Regions from separate parts of the Dorea sp. AGR2135 genome, predicted to be linked through region 3. Evidence: a T-box and tRNA genes for the amino acid it is inferred to sense, from the RefSeq annotation. Region 3 holds a T-box; the other regions hold tRNA genes.
The links. The T-box of region 3 lies ahead of leuS (leucine--tRNA ligase). A T-box ahead of a tRNA ligase gene usually reads a tRNA of that ligase, here a tRNA-Leu.

Region 1 (7,565 bases), on a different contig from region 3:
TACTTATTCAAAAGTGAAGAACAAAGGAACATTTCAAGGTGTAATTGAAAAAATTCCTTATCTAAAAGATCTGGGAATTAACCAGATTCAGTGCATGCCCGTCTATGAGTTTGAAGAAGCAGGAGTGCGGGTAAATTATTGGGGGTATGGTCCGGGATATTATTTCGCACCGAAAAGTGCTTATGCCAAGGATGGTGATGGAGTAAAAGGATTAAAAGATCTTGTGAAGTATTGTCATAAGGCTGGTATTGAAGTTGTGCTTGAGATGCCATTTGCAGAAGGTATTTCCGGGCTGATGGTGACAGACTGTCTGAGAAATTATGTGATGGAATATCATGTGGATGGATTTATACTGAATCCATACAATGTGCCGATGGATATCATTTTAAAAGATCCAATTCTTACGGGAGTCCGGATTTTAAAACACGCAGAAGAATATCAGAATGTGATGCGTCGTTTCTTAAAAGGTGACGAAGGGGTTGTAACGGATGTGATGTATCAGACAAGAAAACGATGGGATCTGGAAGGTATTTATAATTGTATTACAACTCACACTGGATTTACACTGAAAGATCTTGTGTCCTATGATGGCAAGCATAATGAGGCGAATGGAGAAAGCAATCAGGATGGACCGGATTACAATTATAGCTGGAACTGTGGCGCAGAAGGGCTGACCAGAAAGAAAGCTGTGTTGGAGCTTCGGAAGAACCAGATGAGAAATGCATTGTTTTTGCTATTGCTTTCCCAGGGAGTTCCGTGTATTCTTGCCGGGGATGAATTTGCAAATTCCCAGAAAGGTAATAATAATGTTTATTGCCAGGATAATCCGATTGGCTGGTTAAACTGGAGGAATCTGTTAAAAGAACAGGAGATGTATCAGTTTGTGAAGCAGTTGATCAAATTTCGGAAGAAATATAGGCTGTTTCATCAGGAGAAAGAGCTGCTTGGAGTAGACCAAAGCGGTTGTGGAATGCCGGACGTATCCTATCACGGAGAGATGGCATGGAGAGCGCCAACTGAAGTGGCGAGCAGACAGATCGGCATATATTACAGTAGTCAGGATAAGGAAGAAGCAGATTGCTTTGTGGCTTATAATATGCACTGGCTGGAACACGAATTTGCGTTGCCGGCATTAAAGAAAGGCCGGAAATGGTACAGAGCAGCATCAACGAAAGAAGGCATTTTAAAAGATCTGGTTGTGTTGGAAAATCAGAGAAATATAGAATTGGATGAGCGAGAGATAGTTGTTCTTGTATCTGGGAAAGGAGAAACTGTATGAAGGCACTGCAACATTTGAAGACGATCAATCACCATAAATGGCTTGTCTGCCAAGGTTGTTTTAAAGTTGGATTATATAAACAGGGCCTTCTGCATGATCTGTCCAAGTATTCACCAACTGAATTTCTGGTGGGCTGCAAGTTCTATCAGGGAACAAGAAGCCCTAACAATGCAGAGCGGGAAGTGAAAGGTTATTCTGCGGCATGGCTGCACCACAAAGGGCGCAACAGGCATCACTATGAATACTGGCTGGATTATAGTACTGATCTGAATGAAGGAATTATCGGTATGAAGATGCCGGTCAGATATGTGGTGGAAATGTTTATCGACCGTGTGGCAGCGTCGAAGAATTATATGAAAGAGAAGTATACGAATCAGGCACCTTTGGAATACTATGAAAAAGGTGCTGCAAGGCTTGGCAAGATGATTCATCCGGAGACAGCAGAGCTTCTGCATCAATTGCTTAAGATGCTGGCAGAAGAGGGAGAAGAGAAGACTTGTTCTTATATTAGAAAATATGTATTGAAGAATAAGAAGTAAAATGGATTGTATAAGATAAGGAGGTGTGACCGGTGGAAAAGAACCGAATCTATGCAGCAATTGACTTGAAATCTTTTTATGCGTCTGTGGAGTGTATAGAGCGTGGCTTAGATCCGCTGGGTACGCATTTGGTTGTGGCAGATGCAAGCCGTACAGAGAAAACAATTTGTCTTGCAGTGTCACCATCGCTCAAAACCTATGGGATTCCTGGAAGAGCCAGATTGTTTGAAGTTGTACAACGTATAAAAGAAGTGAATGATCAGAGATTAAGACAGATACCGGAACATTGTTTTTCCGGTTCTTCTTTTGATAAGAAAGAACTGGAAAAGAATTCGCATCTGGCTGTAGATTATGTTGTAGCAACCCCGAGAATGGCGCATTACATGGAATATAGTACACGGGTTTATCAGATTTATTTAAAATATCTGGCACCGGAAGATATCCATGTATATTCTATCGATGAGATTATGTGTGATGTAACGGATTATCTGAACACATATGGAATGACGGCGAAAGAACTGGTATCAAAAATAATCCGGGACATTTATGATACAATGGGAATGACTGCGACTGCAGGAATTGGAACGAACCTGTATCTTTGTAAAGTTGCCATGGACATTCTGGCAAAACATGTGGAACCAGATCACAATGGGGTCAGAATTGCAGAACTCAATGAGATCAGTTACAGACGTTTGCTTTGGACGCATCAGCCAATTACGGATTTTTGGAGGGTTGGACAGGGGTACGCAAAAAAACTTTTGTCTCATGGCATTTATAACATGGGAGATGTGGCGAGATGTTCCATTGGAAAAGAAACAGATTATTATAATGAAGAATTGCTGTATCGGCTGTTTGGGGTAAATGCAGAGCTTCTCATTGATCATGCATGGGGGTGGGAACCTTGTACGATTGCTCAAGTCAAAGCCTATAAATCAGAGAGTAACAGCATTGGTTCCGGACAGGTACTGCATTGCCCATATGATTTTCAAAAGACCAGACTGATCATTAAGGAAATGACAGACCTTCTGGCACTTGATCTGGTGGATAAGCATCTTGTGACAGATCAGCTTGTTCTGACAGTTGGTTATGATATTGGTAATTTGGAAAGTGGAAACAAAAAGAAACAGTATCAAGGGGAAATTACGGAGGACCGCTATGGAAGAAAAGTACCCAAGCATGCACATGGAACAGCAAATCTGAAAAACCGAACTTCCTCTTCAATAGAGATGATCGAGATGATTCTGGAATTGTATGACAAAATCGTGAATCCTGACCTTTTCATACGCCGTGTATATATTACGGCAAATCATGTTGTCGATGAATCGCTGGCGGAAGAGAAGGCTTCTTTTGAACAGTTAGATTTATTTACCGATTATAGTCACCAGGAAGAGGAACAGCAGAAACGCAAAGATAAGCTGGAACGGGAAAAGAAACTGCAGCATGCAGCACTGGATATCAAAAAGAAATTTGGAAAAAATGCTCTCCTCAAAGGTATGAATCTGGAAGAAGGTGCCACGGCTGTTGAGAGGAATAGTCAGATTGGCGGGCACAAAGCATAGAAACGTAGTAATGGCGAATAAATTGAGGTGGAAAATGACTGGATATGATAGGGAGAATACAAATTTAAATTATGAAGATATTATCAATCTGCCACATCCTGTTTCGAAAAGGCATAAACCTATGCCGGTGGAAGACCGGGCAGCACAGTTTGCGCCATTTGCAGCACTGACCGGACACCAGGCAGCAATCGAGGAGGCGGCAAGAGTTACAGATATGCGTATGGAATTGGATGAAGAGATGAAAGAACAATTGAATGTGAAGCTTCAAAAAATTGTGTCAGAGCCGGCGCAGAGAATCCAACTTGTATATTATGTTCCGGATGGAAGAAAAAGTGGTGGCAGTTATAAGACAAAAATAGGAATCGTGAAAAAAATCGATGAATATCAAAAAATTCTTGTGCTGGAAGATGGATGCAGGATACCACTTGAAGATATCAGCGAAATAGAATAAGTTAGAAGCAGACCAAAGCAAGGCAATGATTTTGAAGTCTAGAGGCAGGAAACGCTGTGATTCTTAAGAAAAAAACTCAGGTACTTTTACCTGAGTTTTTTAATGCGGAAGATGGGACTTGAACCCACACAAGCGCAATGCTTACAAGATCCTTAGTCTTGCTCGTCTGCCAGTTCCGACACTTCCGCATTTATGAAAATCATTTATATGATTACAAACAATATAAAATTTGAAAAGTTAATGCGGAAGATGGGACTTGAACCCACACGACTGCAATAGTCACAAGATCCTTAGTCTTGCTCGTCTGCCAGTTCCGACACTTCCGCATTTTGAATCATTTTCACGATTGCAGGCAATATATTGTTGAAAAGTTAATGCGGAAGATGGGACTTGAACCCACACAAGCGCAATGCTTACAAGATCCTTAGTCTTGCTCGTCTGCCAGTTCCGACACTTCCGCATAAAAGGCTTTTCTCGATTGCCCGAAAATTATATTACTACACTTTCAGGGAAAAAGCAACAACAATTTTTGCTTTTTTTCATCTTTTTTGTTCTTTTGCGAATTGTTTTGATTTCGTTCTTTCCTTCTTTCAGTTGGATTGGCAATAGCGAGCAAAACACTTGACACGAGTACGAAATCGGACTATAATGTAATAAGTATGAAATCGGACTTAAGGAGGAAAACAATGGAGTCAAAACAGAAAACACTATACATGAGTCGTCAACTCATAGAGTTTAATCACATTTATAAAGAGTTTAATGATGTATACCGTGAGGCTGCGACAAAGGTAGGACTGTCATTAAGCGGATTTGATATTCTATATGCCATTTGTGAGATGGGGGATGGATGTTTGCAGCGCGATATCAGTCAGATGTGCTGTATTCCAAAGCAGACAGTGAATTCATCGATCCGTAAGCTGGAACAGGACAGATATCTGATACTGAAAAAAGGAAAAGGTCGTGATATGCATATTTATCTGACGGAACAGGGGCAGAAACTTATGGAAGAGAAGATTTATCCGGTGATAGAGGCAGAGAATCAGGCGTTTTCTGGTATGAGTAAGGAAGAATGCAAGAAGATGCTGGAACTTTACGAAAAATATAATATGGAATTAAAAGCGAATATCCAGAAGCTTCAAATATCTCAAGTATAGTTGAGGATTTTATGGAAGCAGAAGTTATTGCACTTCTGATATAGCATACGGCAGGATTGCAGAGGTACGCAGTAGAAGTATGTCATGCAATTGCATGACGCGCACCTCGCAGCAAGAATGCCGAGGCATTCTTGAAAAAGAGGAGTAGATTTTTTATGGAGATTCAATTATCAGATCATTTTACTTATAAAAAATTAATAAAATTTGTATTACCGTCTATTGTGATGATGATCTTTACATCGATCTACGGTGTTGTAGACGGTCTGTTTGTGTCGAATTTTGTCGGAAAGACTGCATTTGCAGCAATCAATTTAATTATGCCAATTCTGATGGGACTTTCAGCTCTTGGATTTATGATTGGTACCGGAGGCAGCGCGATTGTAGCAACAACTCTTGGAGAAGGGAAAAAAGAAAAGGCAAATGAATATTTTTCCATGTTAGTCTATGCTACGATCATTGGTGGCATAGCAGTCAGTCTTCTTGGAATGATTTTGATTCGTCCGATATCAGTGATGCTTGGCGCAGACGGTGAACTGCTTTCAGACTGTGTGTTGTACGGGCGCATCACATTTATTTCTTTTCCGGCTTTTATGCTGCAGAATATGTTTCAGAGCTTTTTTGTAGCAGCACAGAAACCAAAACTTGGGCTAAAAGTTATCATTGTGGCAGGTGTGACCAACATGGTTCTGGATTATTTGTTTGTGGGCCATCTTGGATTTGGAATTGCAGGGGCAGCAGTTGCGACAGTATGCGGAGAATTTATCGGCGGATTGTTCCCGATTTTTTATTTTGCACGAAAAAATTCAAGTTTTCTGAGACTTGGAAGACCAAGTTTTGACAGCAGAATTTTATTAAAGACATGCAGCAATGGTGCATCCGAGTTTATGACGAATTTGTCCAGTTCAGTGGTAAATTCTCTTTATAATCTGCAGCTTATGAAAGTGGCCGGTGAAAATGGAGTAGCGGCTTATGGATCTATTATGTATGCGAACTTTATATTTATTGCTGTTTTTATCGGATATTCTATTGGAAGTGCGCCAATCGTCAGCTATCATTATGGTGCCGGCAATCACAGTGAGCTGAAAAATATATTCAAAAAGAGCTTGAGTCTGATTGGAACATGGGGGATTGGACTTTTCGTGTTCTCTCAGGTGATTACAACACCGCTTGCAAAATTGTTTGTGGGATATGACGCAGAATTATTTGAGATGACAAGACACGGATTCAGGATATATTTTATCAGTTTTCTGATCAATGGATTCAATATTTATGGATCAGCATTCTTTACAGCATTGAACAATGGAATGATTTCGGCTGCGATTTCATTTCTTCGAACATTATTATTCCAGATGGCGGCAGTTCTGATACTGCCTGTATTCTTTGGAGTGAACGGAATCTGGAGTGCCGTTACAGTGGCAGAACTTTTTACACTTTTTATGACAGTTGCATTTTTTGGCAGACAGCGAAAGAAATATCATTATATGTAAAAATACATCAATCAGGGATAAGGATATTCTGTAAGAAAATATAATGTGAAAAACAGTACCAGCAGACGGAATTGTATTGTATAATGAAAGTATGATTATACAAGTGTGAAGAGGGAGCGTGATTCTATGACGATTCGGGAGCAGATGGAAGAAAGAGAATTGGAGTATTTAAGTCCTTATGCGACATTGAGTAAGAATTCAAAAGGCCGGAAGATTAAGGAAGAGGAATGTGATATTCGTCCGGTCTTTCAGCGTGATCGTGACCGGATCGTACACTGCAAGGCGTTCCGCAGACTGAAGCAGAAGACCCAGGTGTTTCTTCTTCCGAAAGGAGATCATTACCGTACAAGGCTGACACATACACTGGAGGTGTCACAAAATGCAAGAACAATTGCGAAAGCACTCCGGCTTAATGAGGAACTGGTAGAAGCAATTGCCCTGGGGCATGATCTGGGACATACACCTTTCGGGCATGCAGGGGAGCGTGCGCTCAATGAACTTTGCCCGGGAGGTTTCAAACACAATGAGCAGAGTGTGCGAGTGGTGGAATCTATAGAAAAGGAAGGACGGGGACTGAATCTTACATGGGAAGTCATTGACGGGATCAGGAATCACAAAACAAGCGGATGCCCGTCAACACTGGAAGGACAGATCGTGCGCCTGTCAGATAAGATCGCCTATATTAATCATGATATTGATGATGCAATCCGTGGCGGTATTTTAAGAGAAGAAGATATTCCGAAGAAATATACGGATGTTTTGGGAACTTCGGTGAAAGGACGCCTGAACACACTCGTACATAATGTTATTATCAACAGTGTGGATCGCCCGGTGATTCAGATGTCTGAGGAAGTTCATGAGGCTATGCAGGGTCTTCGTGTATTTATGTTTGAAAATGTTTACCGTAACCCGGTTGCCAAGAAGGAAGAGGGCAAAGCAATCCATATGATTACCAATCTATATGAATTCTATATAAAGAATCCGGAGTTTCTTCCGGAACAATCACAGAATATGTTAAAAAAGGGAGAAGAGCTGTCACAGGTCGTGTGCGATTATATCGCAGGAATGACGGATACTTATGCAGTGAAGAAATTTA
Region 2 (7,565 bases), on a different contig from region 3:
GTTAGATTTCATGACATGCCCAGATATGAGCCTAGAAGCGTAGCGTAAGCTGCGCGATATGCGAATATCTGATAGAATTGCGAGAGTGTACAGCACGCAGCAATTCGTATGGTATCAAAAAATTAGAATTTATCGAAAGGAAGAGTAGTTATGGAGAAAAACACAAACAAAAAAAGTGCCAGTGCTCTCATTGGTGCAGCGTTTCTTATGGCAACCTCTGCAATTGGTCCTGGATTTCTTACACAGACCGGACAGTTCACAGGAAACCTCAAAGGAAGCTTTGGCTTCGTAATCTTAGTATCAGTTATTTTAGCAGCAATCGTTCAGCTTAATGTATGGAGAGTCTTATGCGTATCCGGTATGCGTGGTCAGGACGTTGCTAACAAAGTCCTGCCAGGTCTTGGATATGTGATTGCATTCCTCGTTGTAGCCGGCGGACTTGTATTCAACATTGGTAATGTTGGCGGCGGTGCCCTCGGATTCAACACCTTGCTTGGCATCCCGACTACATATGGCTGCTTCCTCGCAGGAGCAATCGCAATCTGTGTATTCCTTTATAAAAATGCATTAGATGCAATGGACACACTGACAAAAATTCTTGGTGGTATCATGATCGTCGTTATTTTTGTTGTCATCCTGATTGTAAAACCACCAGTAGGAATGGCTGTCAAGGAAACATTTGTACCAACTGCTCCTATGGACAGTATCTTCCCTGCAATTCTGACACTTCTTGGCGGAACTGTTGGCGGATACATCACATTTGCCGGTGCACATCGTCTGATCGATGCCGGTATTACAAAAGAAGAGAATTTAAAAGAGATCACCAAGAGTTCTGTTATGGGAGTCGGAATTGCAACGATTGTCCGTATCTTACTTTTCCTTGCAATCTTAGGCGTTGTTGTTGAGACTGCAACTTCCCCGGCTACAACTCTTGATGCAAGCAACCCGGCTGCCGACGCATTTTTACAGGGTGCAGGTCAGATCGGATACCGTTTCTTCGGACTGGTACTTTTGTGTGCGGCTGTTACATCTATCATCGGATGCGCCTACACATCTGTATCTTTCCTGAAAACTTTCAGCAAGACAATTGCCAACAATGAAAAATGGTTCATCGTAGGATTTATCGCTCTTAGCACCGTTGTTATGGCTCTCATCGGACAGCCTGCAACTCTGCTCGTATTAGCAGGTGCCCTCAACGGACTGATCCTTCCTATTACATTGGGAGTATGTCTGATCGCATCTCAGAAGAAGTCTATCATGGGCGAGAACTACAAACACCCGATCGTGCTTCTGATCCTTGGAATTATTGTAGTTGTAATCTCTGCATACCTTGGAATCACTTCCCTGGGAAAGCTGAGCGCACTGTTCGGATAAGGAGATGTTTTTTATGGAAGAAATGAAAATCCACACAGCCGGTGACTCTTCTGTCCTGATTGAATTCGGACAGGAGATCTCCCCGGAGATCAATGCAACAATTACGGCCTTCGTCCATCTGATGAAGGCCCAGCATGTTGAAGGAGTCAAAGATATGATTCCTGCATTTACAAGTCTTCTGATCAACTACGATCCAAGAGTTGTAAATTACGGCGCATTAAAAGAGCGTCTGGAAAAGCTGTTAAAACTTGAGGTCAGCCAGGAAACTGCTCCGTCACGGATCTTTGATATTCCGGTCTGCTACGGTGGCGAATATGGACCTGACCTGGAAAATATCGCAATGCATGCCAATCTTTCTACTCAGGAAGTAATTGATATCCACAGCAGTGAAGACTATCTGATCTACATGCTCGGATTCCTTCCTGGATTTTCTTATCTTGGGGGACTGGACGAACGGATCCACACACCAAGACTTGCAAATCCGCGTATTAAGATTCCGGCAGGAAGCGTCGGAATCGGCGGTTCCCAGACGGGAATCTATCCGCTCGACTCCCCTGGAGGCTGGCAGCTTCTGGGGCTGACTCCGGTAAAGACTTATGATCCGAACCGCGAGATTCCAATCCTTTTCGAAGCCGGTGATTATATTCATTTTGTACCGGTCACAGAAAAAGATTTTCTTGAGATTAAAGAACAGGTGAATCAGGGAACTTACGAGTGTGTGATTCGCCAGAAAGGAGTGTAATATGGGAATTCGCATTTTAAAAGGCGGAATGCTTACAACTGTACAGGACAGTGGGCGCCCGGGCTATCAGAGCCAGGGGTTCGGCGTATCTGGTGTTATGGACCGCCGCTCCTTCAAAATTGCCAATCTTCTTCTGGATAATCCGGAAAATGAAGCAGTTCTCGAATTCACTCTTCTTGGACCAACACTGGAATTTACTTCCGAGACGATCATCGCTATCACGGGAGGTGATTTTCAGCCACAGGTCAACGGAAAGCCTGTGAAAATGTATACGGCGCTCTATATGCACCGTGGAGATATTCTCTCATTTCGTGGCTGCCGTACCGGAAGCCGCGGCTACATCGCATTTTCCAGTTATCTGGAAATCCCGGTCGTTATGGGAAGCCGCTCTACCAACATCAAATGTGGACTTGGAGGATTTAAGGGACGCCGCCTCTTAGACGGTGACTATATCAGCTTCCGTGCCAAAAGAAGATACTTGCCTTATTTCCTGTCTAGAAGCCTGGATCTCAACGAGTTTGATCAGGACAACATTACACTGCGCGTGATTATGGGACCACAGGACGATGCATTTACCGCGGCAGGAAAAGAGACATTTCTATCTTCCGAATATGTTGTAACGAGTGAGTTCGACCGCATGGGCTGCCGTCTGGAAGGACCATTTATTGCATCAAAGTCAACAACAGACATTATCTCTGATGGAATCGCATTCGGTTCTGTTCAGGTACCTAGCCATGGAAAACCAATCATTCTGCTGGCGGACAGACAGACTACCGGCGGATATGCGAAGATTGCTACAGTCATCTCTGTAGATATTCCAAAACTGGTTCAGAGAAAGACAGATCATAAAGTGAAGTTCCAGGCAGTTACTGTAGAAGAAGCCCAGGAACTCCTTGCACTTGAAGCAAAAGAAATGAACGAATTCAGACATCAGATCTACCAGCCTTGTAAAGAGGTTCTGGACTGCCGTCTGGTCGCAAAACGAATCAGCAAATTATTCCAATAAAAAGAAAGGAAGGACATCATGAATTTAGATAAAATTGAAAAGCTTGTAAAGATTATCGAAGAGTCTTCCCTGCAGGAATTTTCCATTCAGGAAGGCGATATTAAAATAAAAATGAGTAAACGCGCAGGCGAAAGCGTTGCCGTCCCATTTGCACCAGGTATGGGAATGCCGGTTGCAGGAACTGCTGCACCGGAAGCTGCTACTGCAGATGAGACTTCTGGAGCAGTGGAAGAAGAAACATACATTACTTCCCCGATCGTCGGAACATTTTACTCCGCACCTTCACCGGAAGCTAAAGCTTTCGTAAAAGTCGGTGACCGCGTAAAAGCCGGCGAGACTGTATGTATTCTGGAAGCTATGAAACTAATGAATGAGATTGAAAGTGATTTTGACTGCGAGATTGAGGCCGTTCTTGTCAGCAACGAACAGAGAGTTGAATATGGTCAGCCACTCTTTAAAGTAAAGAAGCTTGACGACTAAGGAGGAGTTCCATGTTTCATAAAATATTGATTGCAAACCGCGGAGAGATTGCTGTTCGTATTATCCGCGCCTGCCGTAATATGGGTATCCGCAGCGTAGCAGTCTATTCCAAAGAAGATAAAGACAGTCTTCACGTACAGCTCGCCGACCAGCGTATCTGTATCGGTGAAGGCCCTGCCAGAAACAATTACCTGAATATGCAGCAAATTGTCACAGCTGCCCTGAACATCGGAGCCGATGCGATCCACCCTGGATTTGGTTTCCTCTCTGAGAATTCAGACTTTGTACGTCTGTGCGAAGAACACGGCATTGCATTTATCGGACCAAGTGCAGATGTTATCGACAGCATGGGAAATAAATCCCACGCCAGAAAGACAATGATGGAGGCCGGAGTTCCGGTCGTTCCAGGTACGAAAGATCCAGTCTATGACGTAGAGACCGGCGAAAAGCTTGCAGATGAAATCGGTTATCCGGTTATGATCAAAGCCTCCTCCGGCGGAGGTGGAAAAGGTATGCGTGTCTCCCGCTCTAAAGATGATTTTGAATTCAATTTCAACATGGCTCAAAGAGAGTCTGCCAACGCATTTGGCGATGACACCATGTACATTGAAAAATATATTGAAAACCCACGCCATGTAGAGATCCAGATCATGGCTGACACTCATGGAAATGTAGTGGCTCTCGGCGAACGTGACTGTTCTGTACAGCGCAACCACCAGAAGTTGATTGAAGAATCTCCTTCTCCGGCTATCACTGCCAATACCCGCGCTTCCATGAACCACGATGCCGTTCTTGCCGCAAAAGCTGTTGGTTACACAAATGCCGGAACGATCGAGTTCATTCTTGACCAAAGCGGAACTTACTACTTCATGGAAATGAATACCCGTATTCAAGTCGAGCACGGTGTCACAGAAATGGTTACAGGCACAGACCTGATTATTGAACAGATCCGTGTTGCCATGGGCGAGCCGCTTAGCTTCACTCAGGAAGAGGTCACACCACGCGGACATGCCATTGAGTGCCGTATCAACGCTGAAATTCCGGAAAAAAACTTTATGCCAAGTCCTGGTGTGGTAAAACATTTGCACCTTCCTTCTGGAAATGGTGTGCGGGTTGATACCGGTCTTTACACTGGCTACCGCATTCCTTCCGAGTATGACTCCATGATTGCGAAAGTTATCGTTCATGCACCGGACAGAGATGCTGCAATCCAGAAAATGCGGTCTGCGCTGGACGAGATGGTGATCCTGGGCGTTGAGACAAATCTGGACTTCCAGTACCGGATCATGAAAAATCCTGAATTCTGTGAAGGAAATGCAGATACCGGATTTATTGAGCGGTTACTGAAAATAGACTAATCGCAACATTATATATTTACCTATTACATGAATGCCAAAAGAACTGATTTGACTTTCCGTTATGCAAAGCGTTCTGGTGAGCCTTCTGATTTTCTATATAGATTATTAAATTTTATAAAAGAAGGGCAGGTTATGTTATTATGTACAAAGTTGATTTAAATAGTGATTTAGGTGAGAGTTTTGGCCGTTATACGATTGGAAATGATGACAAGATTATTCCACTGATTTCTTCTGCGAATATTGCATGTGGTTTTCATGCATCTGATCCGGTTGTGATGACAACTGCGATTGAGCAAACGAAGGAGGCCGGGATTCAGATTGGTGCACATCCGGGATTTCCAGATCTGATGGGATTTGGCCGTAGAAATCTGGCCGTTTCTCCGGCAGAAGCAAAAGCGTATACTCTGTATCAGATCAGCGCTCTTGGAGGTATGTGCAAAGCCCATAATATGCGCCTGCAGCACGTAAAACCACATGGAGCCCTCTATAATATGGCTGCAAAAGATTATGAGCTTTCTAAAGCTATCTGTGAAGCTATTAAGTCCTATGATCCGGAAATCATCGTAATGGGACTCTCTGGCAGTGAAATGATCCGTGCAGCAAAAGATCTGGGGCTTAAAGCAGCCAGCGAAGTATTTGCAGACCGCGCTTATGAAGAAGACGGAACACTTGTGAACCGCCGCAAAGAAGGTGCAGTCATCAAAGACGAGAATGAAGCAATTGCCCGCGTGATCCGCATGGTAAAAGAGCAGAAAGTTACAACAATCACCGGAAAAGATATTTCCATTCAGGCTGATTCCGTATGCGTTCACGGTGATGGCGAAAAAGCTCTTCTTTTCGTTGAGAAAATCCGAAAAGCTATGGCAGAAGAAGGTATTACGATCAGCCCATTAAAAGACATTTGTAATTAACTTTCCTTCCACCGAAAGAACAACAACATTTTTTCAAAAAATTCAAAAAAGTGTTTGCATTTTCCGTCAACCTATGATATCATATCTTTTGTCGAGCGGAGATGGCGGAATGGCAGACGCGCTAGATTCAGGTTCTAGTGGGAGCAATCCTGTGAGGGTTCAAGTCCCTTTCTCCGCATTGGACATAAGATATAAAACACCGTAAACTCGAGGGTTTATGGTGTTTTTCTTTGCTCAAAAATAGAAAAAACAGCAAATTTATCTCAGTGGGAGTCCAATCTCCGACTGAGATAAACGCTCCGCGAGGATGCGCAGTGATTCTGATAGGAATATGTCAGCTTTGCTGACCAGAATCACGCGCCTTGTCTCACGGATGTTCGACTTGAATTTTTAGCATTTTTTAGTTCAGGAAGTTTTCGATTATGACTCCTTCTGCTTCTTCTTCTGTCATTCCCAGTGTACGGAGTTTTACAAGTTGCTCGTCGTTAATCCTTCCGATAGCCGCCTCATGGATAATTGCTGCATCTACATGTTTTGCGTTAATCTCCGGAATAGAGCTGACTTCAGCGTAATCCATGATAATAGAGTCGCATTGTACGTGAGCATGGCAGAGATTTTTACCGACTGCTCTTGGGTGAAATATCTGCCTGGAGCTGCCTTTTGCAACGGATCTGGATACGATCTGTGCAGAGCTTCCTTCACCATTCATTTCTACCATCATATTGGAAGTTGCTTCCTGGTTTCCATGTGTCATCAGCTTCTCTATAACGTACAGTTTTGAGTTTGCCTCCAGATATACATTATTCTCACGTACAGTGGAATCTACACCTTTTATCTGTGCGGTATCAAGTGTAAAGACGGAATTCTCGCCAAGATAAACTTCTGTGACCGGGTTGAGGACTCTTGTTCCTGTTCCTTCGCCTTCTCCATAGTGTTTCTCCACATAACGTACGTTGCAGTTTTTTTCTACGTGAAATGTGTGGATTCCATCATGGCGGCTTTCATTGCAACCGCTGTTGTGAATTCCACAGCCTGCAACAATCGTTACATTTGCTCCTTCTTCTATATAAAAATCATTATAAACCACATCGGTCATTCCTGTGGCATCTACAACGACCGGAATATGTACTTCTTCTCCATCCGTCTTACCATCAATATAAATGTCGATGCCCGGCTTATCCTGCTTTTTCTTAATTTTGATATGTTCGCTGTCACCGTGGCAGAGGGCAATTCCATTGTGTCTTAAGTTAAATGCACCTGACTGTTTAAATCCACTTGCATCGATCTGTTCCAGTACTTTTTTTGTAATTTCATCTAACGTCATCATATTGCTTTCCTCCCTCCTTATCTGCATGTCAGACAGCTATAAGAATCTGCTGTCTTTCCTAATAGTTGTGGAAGGATCTCGTCAGTTGCTCCAATGGACGCGATCTTACCGTCTTCGATGACCATGATCCGATCTGCCATCTGAATGATTCTCTCCTGATGTGAAATGAGAACCAGGCTTTCCTTCTTTTCTTTGTGGATTTTCTCGAACTGTTCGATCAGCATGGAAAAACTCCAAAGGTCTATTCCTGCCTCCGGCTCATCAAAAATACATAATTTGTGCGATTTTGCAAGTACGGTTGCAATCTCCAGACGTTTCATTTCACCGCCTGATAGTGTGCCATCCACTTCTCTTTCAATGTACTCAT
Region 3 (7,565 bases):
TTTGATACCTTTTACATCCACCACAATGACATTTTCATAGCCAAATGTAGCAATGCCTGCGTTTGACAGATTTTCGATGGTATCTTCCTGGCTTTTTGTGCCGTAGTCTTTGCTGTGGTTGTTTGCAATATTGGCGGCTTCCACGGAACTTCCGGTTAAAATGTCAGTATATTTGGCAGGCCCTTTAAATGCAAAGGTTTTATCAGCCCGGCTCGTCTCTTCGGTCAGTGTTCCCTCAAAGTTTACAACAGACAAATCATCAGCTTCTAAGATAGAACGGACATTTTTAAAGAAATAGTCTGCGCCATATTCGTTGTAGTAAGCATTAAAGCTGGTGGACTGATCAAAACTTTCATCAGTTCCAAGTGTGCAGTCCCCCATAGAACTTATAGTGATGGTGGTAGGTCCCTTTGAGGAGCTGCCTTTTTTCCCCTTGTCAGAGTTAGTATCTGTGTTAATGACAAGTTCTTGCGTTTTTACAGCAGAAGTGTCAATTTTTTCTTTGGAAGAGGAAGTGTCCTTACTTTTGGCTGTCTGCTTCGGGGAAGTCTTAACGGCTTCTTTTGTGTCAGTATGTTTATGCAACAGATGACGGATGCCATATATTGTGCTAAATAGAATCAGACAGGCTGTACATAACATGCCTCCAAGCAGCATGGCGCGTTTTCTTTTTCTGCGTCTGAGGCGTCTGCGCCTGGCTTCCATCTGGCGTCTTTTTGATGCTTTGATTCCGGAATTGTTATCGCTCATAGTATTTTGTTACCTTTTCATTCGTTGTAGAAAATATGCATAAAAACAGACAGTCCATCTTAAGATAGACTGTCCGCTTGTTTCATTATTTGATCCATTTAATTTAAAAGAGTGCAGCCATCCAAATTAATGTCCTTTAATTCTGCTTTTTCTGCGCTGATACTTACATAAAAATTGATACCGCATTCCTCGGAGAGTTTTTTCAGACGGTCAATAAATCCTGGAATATTTTCAATGGAAATATCTGCGTGCTTTAAAATACCATCGATAAAAATGCACTCAATATCGTGGTTGGAGCTATACATTCCATATAAGAAACCAATGTACTCATCGGTATTCGTAATAGATGGAAAATCATCCATACAAATTGTACGGATATCAAATGCAACACTTGCGGTATCGCGATGCGTCTTTTTGATAAAAACGACATTACCTTTACATTCTTTCGCCTGCTTATTTGCCTGCTCGATCATTTGTTGTGTTTTTCCGCTGCCTTTAGGGCCAGTTAATAAATTTACCATGGCAAACTCTCCTTTATGTATAATATTATACCGGCATATCCAGTATCGAATAGTTGATGTTTATATTATACACTAAAGTACAGACAGTAACAACCTGAAAAAAGAAGTTTTTAGACGATTCTATGAGAATTTTTGAATAATCTTAGAATAAGCATGACAGTTAAAGATAGCATAGGAAAAATGTAAACCGGTCTTCACACTTGTAAAAAATAAAAATCACTACAAACCGCAGAAATGTGGGATTTTTCATGTCATAATTTAATTATTTTTAGGTTGTGATTATAAGAGCAGATACAAAATGAAATAGATAAATATCAATAATCTTGATAAATAAAAGAAAATCTATTGGAAACGTTAATAAAGTATAGAAAAATTCAATAAAACTATGAAAACTATCAATTCGACATTTGGGACGAGGAGATTTAAAATATATATCAGCTAGGAGTCAATCCCCCAGCTGATATAGCCTCCGGCAGGGCGCACATTGTCCGGTGGACAATGGTTTTGCGCCGACCGAAACGGAGTGTAGACTTGCAGAGGTGCGCAGTAGAAGTGTGGCATGCAATTGCATGACGCGCACCTCGCAGCAAGAATGCCGAGGCATTCTTGAAACTAAAAAGACATTTTTTAGAAAGACATGGGGAAAAGAGGAAAAAGAGAATAATGAGATTGGATTACATAAGAAGTTTTATTAATGTTGTCAACTGTAAAAGCTTTTCTGTTGCTGCAAAAAAAGCATTTGTCTCACAGCCGACAATCAGTACTCATATCAAGCAATTGGAAGCGGAATTGGGAGTCCAGCTTTTGGTTAGATCAACAAAAGATGTGATATTGTCAGAAGAGGGAGTTCTGTTTTATCCATATGCAGTCAGGCTTCTGGAGACGGAAAATGAGGCACTGGCACATTTGAATAAGACGGAAGCAAAAGTAAAAGGAACTGTAACGATTGCTGCTTCATCAGTTCCGGGGAATTATATTCTTCCGAGGATTATGAAACAGACCAGACTTAAATATCCTGAGATTGATTATCGTATGCTGGAAGGAGACAGCAGTCAGGTGATCCAGTCGGTCTTAAGATTTGAAGCAGATCTTGGAATAGGGAGTATCCGTACCAATCATGAGAAATGTATGTGTATGCCGCTTCTAAAAGATCAGATTGTACTTGCGACACCGAATACAGAAGAATATCGGAGTCTGAATGGGGTATTTCCGCTTGATAAGCTGAAGAAAGAGACATTTGTTATACGGGAATCAGGCAGTGGAACAAAGATTGCATATGAAAGCATTGAGAAAGCGCTGAATCTGCATGCAAAGCCGTTGAAGATTGCCATGCAGGCAGAATCTTCCGATCTGGTCCGGAGAAGTGTAGAAGAAGGAATGGGAGTTGCATTTGTAAGTAGTCTGGCAATTCAGGATTCTCTGACATTGGGGAAATTATTGAAGTTTGAATTCCCGAATGTGAATACAGAGAGACAGATTTATCTTTTGTATCATAAAGACCGGATTATGACGATTCCTATTACTAGTGCGATTAAGTCTATCAGACAGCAATGTCAGAAGATTTCAGGTTAATACTTGAACAGTATTATTTCCTATAGAAATCCTGCTCCCCCTGCAGGGTTTACCATAATTAAGAATGTGCAAAAAAGAAAGAAGCATGTTTCAGTTAATAGAAATATGCTTCTTTCTTCCTATAACAAGTGTAAAAAACATTCAAGAATTCATGTTGGAACTTATACGTTAGATGTACAGGTGGAAAATCAGAATCCAAATTACAGATATAATTTGGATCCAGGAAACAATAGAAAACATTGAAAACTTCGGATTGAGTCTTGACTTATATTATCATTCTCCTTATAATAATGAAGAATATGAAAGAGACATGGAAGAGGAGTATTAAGAGCCTATCGTTTTCAGAGAGTTGCCGGCAGGTGCAAGGCAATGACGTAATCTCCCAACTCGCCTCGGAGTTCTTCTGCTGAACAGGTCAGACATTTATCGTAAGGACAACATAGGCAGGAGCGGGACTTCCCGTTACAGAAGCAATGAGTGCATATGAGAATTCATATGAAGAAGAGTGGTACCACGGAATCAAGCCTTTTCGTCTCTTTGGAGATGAGAAGGCTTTCATTTATTTTAGATGCAGTATTGCAGAAAGAGAGGAAATCAATATGTCTAAGATACCTTACAATCATAAGGCAATCGAAAAAAAGTGGCGTGATAAATGGGAAGAGAATCCGGTCAATGTCCAGTTTGATGAGAATGGAAAGAAAAAAGAAAAATATTACTGCCTGGATATGTTCCCATATCCTTCAGGTAACGGACTTCATGTAGGTCATTGGAGAGGATATGTAATTTCTGACGTATGGAGCAGATATAAATTACAGCAGGGTTATTATATCATTCATCCAATGGGCTGGGATGCATTCGGACTTCCGGCAGAGAACTACGCAATTAAGATGGGAGTTCACCCGGAGATTTCAACAGCAGCTAATATTAAAAATATTAAGCGTCAGATCAATGAGATTGCGGCTCTTTATGACTGGGATCGTGAAGTCAACACAACAGATCCGAACTTCTACAAGTGGACACAGTGGATTTTTGTAAAGATGTTCAAAGAAGGACTTGCTTATGAGAAAGAGTTCCCGATCAACTGGTGCCCATCCTGTAAGACAGGTCTTGCCAATGAAGAGGTTGTAGGCGGAAAATGTGAGCGTTGTGGAGCTGAAGTTACAAAGAAGAATCTTCGTCAGTGGATGCTTCGTATCACAAAATATGCAGACAGACTTCTAAATGATCTGGACAAGCTTGACTGGCCTGAGAAAGTTAAGAAGATGCAGGCTGACTGGATTGGAAAATCATACGGTGCAGAGGTAGATTTCCCAGTAGAAGGAAGAGATGAGAAAATCACAGTTTATACAACAAGACCAGATACACTTCACGGAGCAACATTTATGGTACTGGCTCCGGAGCATGAACTTGCTAAGAGCCTTGCAACAGACGAGACAAAAGATGCAGTAGAAAAATACATTTACGATGCATCTATGAAATCTAATGTTGACCGTATGCAGGATAAAGAAAAGACAGGCGTATTTACAGGAACATATGCGATCAACCCGTTAAATGGAGCAAAGGTTCCAATCTGGTTATCTGATTATGTACTGGCTGATTACGGTACAGGAGCTATTATGTGTGTACCTGCTCATGACGACCGTGACTTCGAGTTTGCAAGAAAATTCAATATCCCGATCATTCAGGTTATTGCAAAAGATGGTAAAGAGATCGAGAATATGACAGAGGCTTACACAGACGCTGTCGGAACAATGATCAATTCCGGTGAGTGGAATGGTATGGAGTCTGCTGTACTGAAAAAAGAGGCACCACATATCATCGAGGAGAGAGGAATCGGACGCGCAACCGTAAACTACAAGCTGCGTGACTGGGTATTCTCACGTCAGAGATACTGGGGAGAGCCAATTCCGATCGTTCATTGTCCGAAGTGTGGAAATGTTCCGGTACCGGAAGAAGAACTGCCACTTCGTCTGCCAGAGGTGGAATCCTATGAGCCGACAGGAACTGGTGAGTCACCGCTTGCTGCAATCGATGAGTGGGTAAACTGCAAGTGTCCACAGTGTGGCGCTGACGCTAAGAGAGAGACAAATACAATGCCACAGTGGGCAGGATCATCATGGTATTTCCTGCGTTATGTGGATAATCATAATGACAAAGAACTGGTTTCCAGAGAAAAAGCGGATGAGATGCTTCCGGTAGATATGTACATTGGTGGAGTAGAGCATGCCGTTCTTCACCTTCTGTATTCCAGATTCTATACAAAATTCCTGAACGACATCGGAGTCATTGACTTTGACGAGCCATTCCACAAACTGTTCAACCAGGGAATGATTACAGGAAAGAACGGAATCAAGATGAGTAAATCTAAGGGAAATGTTGTATCACCGGATGATCTTGTAAGAGATTATGGATGCGATTCCCTGAGAATGTATGAGCTTTTCGTAGGACCACCGGAGTTAGACGCAGAGTGGGATGACCGTGGAATCGATGGAGTAAACCGTTTCCTGAAACGTCTGTGGAATCTTGTTATGGACAGCAAAGATTCAGATGTAAAAGCTTCGAAAGAGATGATCAAAGAGCGTCATAAACTTGTCTATGATGTAACGACACGTCTGGAGAGCTTCAGTTTGAATACAGTCATCTCTGCATTCATGGAACACAACAATAAGCTCATCGAGATTGCTAAGAAAGAAGGCGGAATTGACAAAGAGACACTGTCAACAGTTGCAGTACTGCTTTCCCCATTTGCACCTCATGTAGCAGAGGAACTTTGGGAGCAGTTAGGACACGAAGGCAGCGTATTCAAAGCCGGATGGCCGACATATGATGAGAATGAGATGAAAGATGACGAAATCCAGGTACCTGTACAGATCAACGGTAAGACAAAAGCTGTCATCTCAGTACCAACAGACATTTCCAAAGACGATGCAATTGCAACAGGAAAAGAAGCAATCGCAGATAAACTGACAGGAAATATCGTAAAAGAAATCTACGTTCCGAAGAAGATTATCAATATTGTGATGAAATAATTTGAGAGAAAATCTCACAACAGAATAAAGTGCTTGGAAATATTGAAAAGTTGGCTTGAAATCAAGGGTTACAGACATTTTTCTTCAAAGAAAAGGTATCGTAGAATACCGCAAAATATCGTAACAGATTTTTAAGATGGAGTAAATTTGGAGTAAAAGTTGAAAGAAAATGGAGTAAATATTTCAAAAAGACATTAGAGGAATAACGCAGATAGTAGAGATATTGTCTGCGTTATTTTTATGAGGAATGATGTAAATACTTACAAATTATGATATTATGACAATGTAACAAATTGGAAGTTGTAAGGAGAAAGTATGTCAAGATTATTCAAGATTACCTGTATTTCAGTAATATGTTTTATAATGTTATCGGGGTGTTCATCTAGAGAAGAAAAAGTGGAGTTGATAGAAACAAATCAATTAGAACAATCAAAAACAGATGATAAAACAGAAGAAAAAGTGAGCGAGAGCAATGAGGAAGAAACACTTGATTTAAGTGGCAACTTTAATGGTATTACTGGTTGTGCAGTTTTATATAGTCCGTCAGAAAACAAGTATTCTCTGTACAATAAAGATATGGCAGAACAAGAAGTATCCCCATATTCAACTTTTAAAATTATCTCTACATTAATAGGACTACACAACGATATTATTAAAGATGAAACTTCCACTATGAACTATGATGGAACTCAATATCCAAATCCGGAATGGAACGAGAATTTGACTTTGAAAAAAGCGTTTCAGACATCTTGTATATGGTATTTTCATCAGATTATAAATAATGTGGGGGAACAAGAAGTAAAAAAAGAACTAAGTGAGTTGGAGTATGGTAATTGCGATGTTTCTGCATGGGAAGGAAGTAATATAAATCCATACAAAGAATTAAACGGATTTTGGCTAGGTTCATCTTTAAAAATATCGCCATATGAACAGGTAGAGGTTTTATTAAAAATTTTTGAAGGTAAAAGTTTCTATGATAGTCAGAATGTCGAAATATTAAAGAAAATTATGTTAATTGAAGATGAGCAAGAGAAAAAAGTATATGGGAAAACGGGTTCTGGCACAAATGGAGAAGCATGGTTTATAGGTTTTACTGAAAAGGGACAACAAAGAGAATATTTTGCTGTATATCTTGAAGATAGTTTGCAAAAAGAACGAGTTTCAAGTAGTCTTGCTCAAGAAATTGCTCTAAAAATAATAGAGTAAAGATATTTTATATTTAGAGGAAAGGGGAGTATAAATGGACGCAATAGGTTCATCAACAAAGTTAATGTGGTTTTTTGTTTTTATTTATTCATTTCCTATTCTATTGTTGATTTTGTCGGTAGCTATATGGTCTTACAAAAAGTTTAAACGATTTGCTTTTATATCGTATATTGCGGATACAACTTTAACTGTGCTTATTTTATTGGGGGATATTAGTAATTTGGTGTCAAGATTTATAAAAGGTACTCCTATGTATCATTTGAACTTATGGAATTTGTTTTTTCTGATTTTAAGTGTTATATTTATCATTATCAGCATTGGCTCTCGTTGTAAGAATAAAAAAATTAGTAATATTTTTATAAATATTACTACATTATTGTGTACTTTTGTTTGCGTTATTCAAATAAACACAATAAATGTGTAAGAATGATTAAACGTATTCCAGTTTGTCTATACCTAGTGAGGTCAAGGAACAAGGCGAAGCCGA

Region 1: it encodes a tRNA-Leu, which carries the amino acid that the T-box ahead of leuS (leucine--tRNA ligase) is inferred to sense. The anticodon was not compared.
Region 2: it encodes a tRNA-Leu, which carries the amino acid that the T-box ahead of leuS (leucine--tRNA ligase) is inferred to sense. The anticodon was not compared.

What each region holds. Positions count from the first base shown of each region.
Region 1 covers NZ_ATVU01000001.1:9,503-17,067, forward strand. The annotation lists gene G593_RS0100050 (alpha-amylase family glycosyl hydrolase) at 1-1,279, shown strand, start outside; gene G593_RS0100055 (DUF5662 family protein) at 1,276-1,818, shown strand; gene G593_RS0100060 (Y-family DNA polymerase) at 1,851-3,377, shown strand; gene G593_RS0100065 (hypothetical protein) at 3,412-3,828, shown strand; tRNA gene G593_RS0100070 (tRNA-Leu) at 3,932-4,016, opposite strand; tRNA gene G593_RS0100075 (tRNA-Leu) at 4,070-4,154, opposite strand; tRNA gene G593_RS0100080 (tRNA-Leu) at 4,204-4,288, opposite strand; gene G593_RS0100085 (MarR family winged helix-turn-helix transcriptional regulator) at 4,515-4,982, shown strand; gene G593_RS0100090 (MATE family efflux transporter) at 5,138-6,469, shown strand; gene G593_RS0100095 (deoxyguanosinetriphosphate triphosphohydrolase) at 6,596-7,565, shown strand, end outside.
Region 2 covers NZ_ATVU01000012.1:26,943-34,507, reverse strand. The annotation lists gene G593_RS0109035 (NRAMP family divalent metal transporter) at 151-1,374, shown strand; gene pxpB (5-oxoprolinase subunit PxpB) at 1,388-2,116, shown strand; gene G593_RS0109025 (biotin-dependent carboxyltransferase family protein) at 2,118-3,122, shown strand; gene accB (acetyl-CoA carboxylase biotin carboxyl carrier protein) at 3,141-3,602, shown strand; gene accC (acetyl-CoA carboxylase biotin carboxylase subunit) at 3,614-4,960, shown strand; gene G593_RS0109010 (LamB/YcsF family protein) at 5,101-5,871, shown strand; tRNA gene G593_RS0109005 (tRNA-Leu) at 5,967-6,049, shown strand; gene G593_RS0109000 (SufB/SufD family protein) at 6,272-7,198, opposite strand; gene G593_RS0108995 (ABC transporter ATP-binding protein) at 7,216-7,565, opposite strand, start outside.
Region 3 covers NZ_ATVU01000010.1:35,181-42,745, reverse strand. The annotation lists gene G593_RS0108135 (CapA family protein) at 1-750, opposite strand, end outside; gene G593_RS0108130 (hypothetical protein) at 849-1,271, opposite strand; gene G593_RS0108120 (selenium metabolism-associated LysR family transcriptional regulator) at 1,935-2,843, shown strand; T-box leader at 3,146-3,383, shown strand; gene leuS (leucine--tRNA ligase) at 3,443-5,872, shown strand; gene G593_RS0108105 (penicillin-binding transpeptidase domain-containing protein) at 6,188-7,078, shown strand.